One region of the Pseudoalteromonas sp. APC 3358 genome, then DNA from elsewhere that is predicted to be linked to it. Evidence: predicted binding sites of a transcription regulator. Region 1 holds the regulator's gene; the other holds the start of a gene.
What was found. The regulator NrdR, encoded in region 1, represses ribonucleotide reductase genes. The targets are predictions, from matches to a motif close to AAACACNANATNTNGTGTTT.

Region 1 (3,627 bases):
ATGGCTCACGTTGCGGGTTTAATTGCGGCAGGCGTTTACCCAAGCCCTGTTCCTCATGCACACGTTGTAACTACAACTACGCATAAAACACTTGCAGGCCCTCGTGGTGGTTTGATTATTTCTGCATGTGGCGATGAAGCAATCTACAAAAAGCTTAACAGCGCTGTTTTCCCTGGTGGCCAAGGCGGTCCTTTATGTCATGTTATTGCAGCAAAAGCAGTGGCATTTAAAGAAGCACTTCAACCAGAGTTTAAAGTATACCAAACACAAGTTGTTAAAAACGCAAAAGCAATGGTTGCTGTAATGCAAGAGCGCGGCTACAAAATCGTTTCTGACAAAACTGAAAACCACTTATTTTTACTTGATTTAATCGATAAAGATATCACTGGTAAAGATGCAGATGCTGCCCTAGGCAACGCTAACATCACAGTAAATAAAAATTCAGTACCGAACGATCCACGCTCACCATTTGTAACATCTGGTTTGCGTATTGGTTCTCCTGCAATTACTCGTCGTGGTTTTACTGAAGTAGAATCAAAAGAGCTTGCTGGCTGGATTTGTGACGTACTAGATAACATCACTGATGAATCTGTACAGGCGCAAGTTAAAGAAAAAGTAAAAGCAATTTGTGCAAAATTACCTGTTTACGCTTAATTGCATAAGCGGCAGTAATTTAGATCACATAAGCTAGGGGCCTGTTTATCTTTCGAGGTTTAATTTGCAGTAGTATGTTTGGCTTTTAGGCAAGGCAGAGTCTATGTAGTGTGGTTACTCCACACAAATAGGCGATAACACAGCATAAATGCCAAACATGCACTGCCCTCGGGTTCGTCCTAGGGGCGATTTACTCTTTGTTGCTCGATTTTTACTTAGCCCACTAGGTTACAAACCTCGAGCCGCGATTAAATCACCCCTAGATAGAACAAATTTAATTCTGAAAGGTCAACAGGCCCTATTTTTTTGCTAAGATAAAAGACCGCTATTTAGCGGTCTTTTTTGTTTTAAAACGGAAGTACCGAGTTATGCATTGTCCATTTTGTACCGCAAAAGATACTAAAGTTATTGACTCACGCCTTGTTGGCGGAGGCCATCAAGTTCGCAGGCGTCGTGAGTGTAACGACTGCCACGAGCGCTTTACTACATTTGAAGGCGCTGAACTGGTTATGCCTCGTGTTATTAAACAAGACGGCAGCCGCGAACCATTTAACGAAGATAAATTATTAAATGGCTTAAATCGCGCACTCGAAAAACGCCCAGTGAGCACAGAGCAAGTAGACGAAGTAGTGAATATAATAAAATCGCAACTACGCGCAACGGGTGAGCGAGAAATTTCAAGCCATTTGGTGGGTGAATGCATTATGGAAGCCCTCAAAAAGCTCGATAAAGTAGCGTACGTAAGGTTTGCCTCTGTTTATCGCTCGTTTGAAGATATACGCGAATTTGGCGAAGAAATTGCCCGCTTAGGGGAGTAATACCAATTTTATTAAAAACATGATCATTCTATCGCATTAAATAGCGCACTCACTGCGTTAAAAATTATTCATATAGAACAACTATATGTCATAATTTCGCCTTGTTATTGCGCTATTTTCTTAGCGCTATAATAGACCACTTATTTAACGCAATTGGTATAATAAATGCTTAACCAAGTTCCTTTTACAGAACATGATGAAATGTATATGGCACGCGCCATAGAGCTTGCCAAAAAAGGCCGGTTTACTACCACGCCTAACCCTAATGTTGGCTGTGTATTAGTTAAAAATAATCAAATAATTGGTGAGGGTTTTCATCAATTAGCAGGTCAAGGCCATGCTGAAGTAAATGCACTGGCAATAGCTGGTAATAGTGCACAAGGTGCAACTGCTTATGTAACGCTTGAACCGTGTAGTCATTATGGGCGTACGCCACCGTGTGCTGAAGGCTTAAAAAAGGCGGGCGTTGTAAAAGTAATTGCCGCTATGGTTGATACAAACCCACAAGTTGCAGGCAAAGGCCTTAAAATACTGAGCGATGCCGGTATTGAAGTTGCTTATGGATTACTTGAATCACAAGCTCGCGCACTTAACGTTGGCTTTTTTAAGCGAATGGAACAAGGCTTACCTTATGTGACCTGTAAAATGGCAGCAAGCATAGATGGTAAAACAGCGCTTAAAAATGGGCAAAGTAAGTGGATCACAAGTCTCGCTGCTCGCCAAGACGTACAATTATATCGAGCGCAAAGCTGCGCTATTTTAACCGGTGCCGATACCGTGTTAGTAGACGATGCTAAACTTAATGTGCGACTAAGCGAGTTGCCTTGCACGTTACCTACCGATTTACCGCTTCGCCAGCCCGTGCGTGTTATAATTGATTCACAGAATCGTTTAACGCCCAACCTTGCTTTATTTAAAATCCAAAGTGATGTAATAATATTTACGACTAAGGTTGATAAATCACTGCAATGGCCGCATTTTGTAAAGCATATTGAAGTAAGTGAAAGTAACGGCAAAGTTGATTTACAGGCTGTTTTAGAAAAGCTTGGGCAACTGCAGTTTAATAATGTTTGGCTTGAGAGCGGAGCAACACTTGCTGGTAAAATGACAGAGCTTGATTTAGTTGACGAGTTTGTTTTTTATTTAGCGCCTAAATTAATGGGCCATGATGCAAAAAGTTTAGTTAATTTTCCTGAATTGACGAGTATGCAAAACACCGTTGATTTAACATTTAATGAATGTGCGCGCATTGGTGACGATTTACGTATCACCGCGTTAAAAACTCATTAAAATCACTTAATAAAAAGAGTAGCGCTATGTTTACTGGGATAATAGAAGCCACAGGCAAAATTGCTTTATTACAAAAAAAACAAGGCGACTTAGCCATTCGTATCCAAAGTGCTGACCTTGATATGGAAGACGTAAAGCTAGGCGACAGCATTGCAACCAATGGCGTTTGCTTAACCGTAGTTGATAAACATATTGACGGTTTTAGTGCTGATTTATCTAACGAGACGATTGGTTTAACCGGTTTTGCTCATTATGCTTTAGGGCAAACGGTGAATCTTGAAAAAGCCATGCAACCTGTTTCGCGTTTAGGCGGTCATTTAGTATCTGGCCATGTTGATGGCATAGCAACTATTACAAGCATTACAGCAAACGCTCGAGCAACAGAATATTGGCTTACAACCGAAGAAAATTTAATGAAATACATCCCGTACAAAGGTTCGGTATGTATTGATGGTATAAGCCTGACAGTAAACGCTGTAGAAGGTAATAAATTCAAATTAACAATTGTTCCACATACGAGTGAGCAAACCACAATTGCTCACTTTAAAGTAGGCACTCAAGTTAATTTAGAAGTCGATCAAATTGCACGTTATTTAGAGCGCCTTATAAAAGGTGCAGAGCAACCAACGGGCTCTGATATTTCGATGAGCTTACTCGCTAAAGCGGGTTTTATTAAATAACGAAACTGATAACTTATACGAGCAAATTTATGAATTTACACAGCGCACAAGAAATCATCGACGATATTAAAGCCGGTAAAATGGTTATTTTAATGGATGATGAAGATAGAGAGAATGAAGGCGATTTAATTATTGCCGCAGAGCATATTAGTGCACAAGCGATTAATTTTATGGCGACTCATGGC
Region 2 (3,627 bases), on a different contig from region 1:
ACCTAACGTTCGACGACCCATAGTTGCATTTTTAGCAGCCGGTACTGGGTAGTCTTGGAAATCAAGTAAGTTATCAAGTGCGCGTACTGCAAGTTCAGCTAGCTCTTCAAGCTCATCAAGTGATTCTATTGCACCTAAGTTAAACGCAGAGAGTGTACAAAGGGCAATTTCGCCTTCTTCGTCATTTACGTTATTAAGTGGCTTAGTTGGCAATGCAATTTCTAAACATAAGTTAGATTGGCGAATAGGCGCAACTTTAGCAATGAACGGGCTATGTGTATTACAGTGGTCCACATTTTGTAAATAAATACGACCTGTACTTGCACGCTCTTGCGCAAACATAGAGAAAAGCTCAATCGCTTTAATGCGTTTTTTACGAATCGATTCGTCTTGTTCGTATTTTACGTAAAGCGCGTCAAACTCAGCTTGGTCTTCAAAAAATGCATCGTAAAGACCAGGCACATCTGATGGGCTAAATAACGTAATGTAGTCGTCTTTAATTAAACGAGAGTACATTAGTTTATTAAACTGTACGCCGTAATCTAGGTGGCGAACGCGGTTATCGTCTACACCACGGTTATTTTTAAGTACAAGTAGGTTCTCTACTTCTAAATGCCAAAGCGGGTAGAACAATGTTGCAGCGCCGCCACGTACACCACCTTGCGAACAACTTTTAACAGCTGTTTGAAAGTGCTTATAAAAAGGAATACAACCTGTGTGGTACGCTTCGCCGTTACGAATATGGCTACCTAGCGCACGAATTCGACCAGCATTAATACCAATACCTGCGCGTTGTGAAACGTATTTAACAATAGCTGACGACGTTGCATTGATTGAATCAAGGCTGTCGCCACATTCAATTAATACACACGAGCTAAACTGGCGAGTAGGTGTACGTACACCCGACATAATTGGCGTTGGTAGAGATATTTTAAATAACGATACTGCGTCGTAAAAGCGCTTAATGTAAGAAACGCGTGTTTCACGTGGGTAGTCAGAGAATAAGCTCGCTGCTACTAAAATATATAAAAACTGTGCACTTTCGTAGATTTCACCCGATACACGGTTTTGAACGAGATACTTACCTTCAAGCTGTTTTACAGCCGCGTAGCTAAAGTTAAGATCGCGAGAATGATCAAGATATGCATCAAGCTCGTCTAATTCTTGCTCTGTGTAATCTACTAATAAGTGAGCATCGTAGCGTTTATCGCCAACCATTTTTGTTACGTGGTCAAATAAACGTGGTGGCTCAAATTGACCGTACGCTTTTTTACGTAAATGGAATACAGCTAAACGTGCAGCTAAGTATTGATAATCAGGCGATTCTTTTGAAATCTGATCCGCTGCTGCTTTAATGATGGTTTCGTGAATGTCTTTAGTACGAATACCGTCGTAAAACTGAATGTGCGATTTTAATTCAACTTGCGAAACCGAAACGTTGCTTAAACCTTCGGCGGCCCATTCAATAACGCGATGGATCTTATCCAGATCAAGAGGCTCTTTGCGCCCGTCACGTTTGCTTACAGATAACTGTTGGTTCATTTGCCTGTATTCCTTGGGAATTATGTATTTTGACCAATGCTTTATGCCTCGCCGAAGCAAGGTACATACTCATTTATTATAGGTTTCACCGTATTGGCGAATTTAATTGAATAACATTTGGCCACAATATCTGGTGTTGTTCAATTTAGAGATCACAAGATAGTGTGGTCTGAGTTGTTTTGCAAGGGACATAATTGCCCCTGTTTGTGGATAACTTTGGGATAACGCATTTGTGTTAGTAGACACTCACCTTCGAACAATCATTTAAGTTGAAATATGCAAAAATCAACTAATGATCTGCTAAATTTACTCATTTTAAAAATAAATTTTGACTGCTTTTTTTATCAGCAAGCTTTGTGTGAAAACTAACACAATCACAATATATAGTGTTTAATAATTAACATAGCACTATATATGGTTAAAACCATCAATTGGGCTTAGCCAGTTAAAATTGGCTTCCCAAGCTATCGCTTCATCTTTACTTGGGATGTAACCCCAAAGTGCCGTTGCGGTATGCATACCTGCTGCTTTGCCTGCTTGTATGTCACGCTGTGCATCACCAATGTATAAACAACGGCTTGGTTCTACCTGCATAAACTTTGCACAGTGTAGCAGTGGTAGAGGTGATGGCTTAGCTTCAGCTAATGTGTCGCCACTTATTACTACACTGGCATTTTTTAATGCGGGAATAGCTGCCACTAAAGGATCGGTTAAAAACCCTGGTTTATTAGTCATGATCCCCCATTTGATCTTTTTCTGATCAAGGGCGATAAGTAACGATTCAACTCCGCTGAAGCAACGTGTGTGATTTGCTATGTTTGTGGCGTACTCGTCAACTAATTGCTTTATAAGCTCGCTTTGGGGTTGTTTAGCCCATAATTCTTTAAAACCAGCCTCTAATAATGCGCCTGCGCCGTTAGATGCCGCAGGACGGTATATATCACTACTAACAGGTTCTATTTTATTGCTAATAAGGACTGCGTTTAAAGCGGCACCTAAATCATCAGCGGTGTCGAGTAGGGTGCCGTCTAAATCAAATAAAAATGCATCGTATTCAATAAGGGGTCGGGGGGCTTGAGAGTTAGCCATTAAGCTAACTTCTCAAAATAAAGTATGTAATTTACGCTAACGTCACTATTGAGCGTATATTGCTTTGATAGTGGGTTATAAGAAAGCCCTGTACTTGCACGAACTTTTAAACCGGCTTGCTCTGCCCATGCAATAAGCTGTGCAGGCTTTATAAACTTTTTATGGTCGTGTGTACCTTCAGGCACCATTTTTAAGAGTTTTTCAGCGCCAACAATCGCGTATAAATATGCTTTAGGTGTTTTGTTCAGGGTTGAAAAAAACACGTCCGCGCCTGGTTTGGCAAGTGCAGCTACAGCATGAATGATAGATGCTGGGTCGGGAACGTGCTCAAGCATTTCCATACACGTTATTACATCAAAGCGCTCAGGGTACTGTGTTGCAAACTCTTCTGCAGGCACTTTTATATAATCTACATTTACGCCAGTTTCTAAACTGTGCAACTTAGCAACGGTTAGAGGCTCTTGGCCCATATCGATGCCAGTTACTTTTGCACCCATACGCGCCATGCTTTGGCTTAAAATACCGCCGCCACAGCCAACGTCGAGTGTTTCTTTATCGAATAAGCCTTGCGTTTTGTTTGCTATAAAGTCTAAACGTAACGGGTTAATTTCGTGAAGAGGTTTGAATTCTCCGTCTAGGTCCCACCAACGCTCAGCGATGGCTTCAAATTTTGCTATTTCTGCGTGATCTACATTTTGATGTTCGGTCATAAAATACTTCCTCGTCAATCTGAGGCCATTATATAGGGCTAAATTGATAAATCGCAAAGTTTTGCGCCTGTAAATTAAAATTAATTGTGATAGCATGGCTGTTAGAAATAATAACAATACTCTTAATACCCAATACCGGGTTGTTGAGAGCTGATACTGAAGGAATGTGATATCAAATGACTGATCTCGCCAATGAAATTCTGCCAGTCAATATTGAAGACGAGTTAAAAAACTCCTACTTAGATTACGCAATGAGCGTAATAGTAGGACGTGCATTACCAGACGT

Region 2: nrdA (class 1a ribonucleoside-diphosphate reductase subunit alpha) is a predicted target of NrdR. The motif match lies at 1,662-1,681, and genes of this name have one in related genera.

Annotation. Positions count from the first base shown of each region.
Region 1 covers NZ_JASDCE010000020.1:23,776-27,402, forward strand. The annotation lists gene glyA (serine hydroxymethyltransferase) at 1-654, shown strand, start outside; gene nrdR (transcriptional regulator NrdR) at 1,023-1,472, shown strand; gene ribD (bifunctional diaminohydroxyphosphoribosylaminopyrimidine deaminase/5-amino-6-(5-phosphoribosylamino)uracil reductase RibD) at 1,638-2,762, shown strand; gene QL995_RS20580 (riboflavin synthase) at 2,789-3,442, shown strand; gene ribBA (bifunctional 3,4-dihydroxy-2-butanone-4-phosphate synthase/GTP cyclohydrolase II) at 3,472-3,627, shown strand, end outside.
Region 2 covers NZ_JASDCE010000007.1:49,354-52,980, reverse strand. The annotation lists gene nrdA (class 1a ribonucleoside-diphosphate reductase subunit alpha) at 1-1,542, opposite strand, end outside; gene QL995_RS12265 (HAD-IA family hydrolase) at 1,951-2,631, opposite strand; gene ubiG (bifunctional 2-polyprenyl-6-hydroxyphenol methylase/3-demethylubiquinol 3-O-methyltransferase UbiG) at 2,631-3,341, opposite strand; gene gyrA (DNA topoisomerase (ATP-hydrolyzing) subunit A) at 3,518-3,627, shown strand, end outside.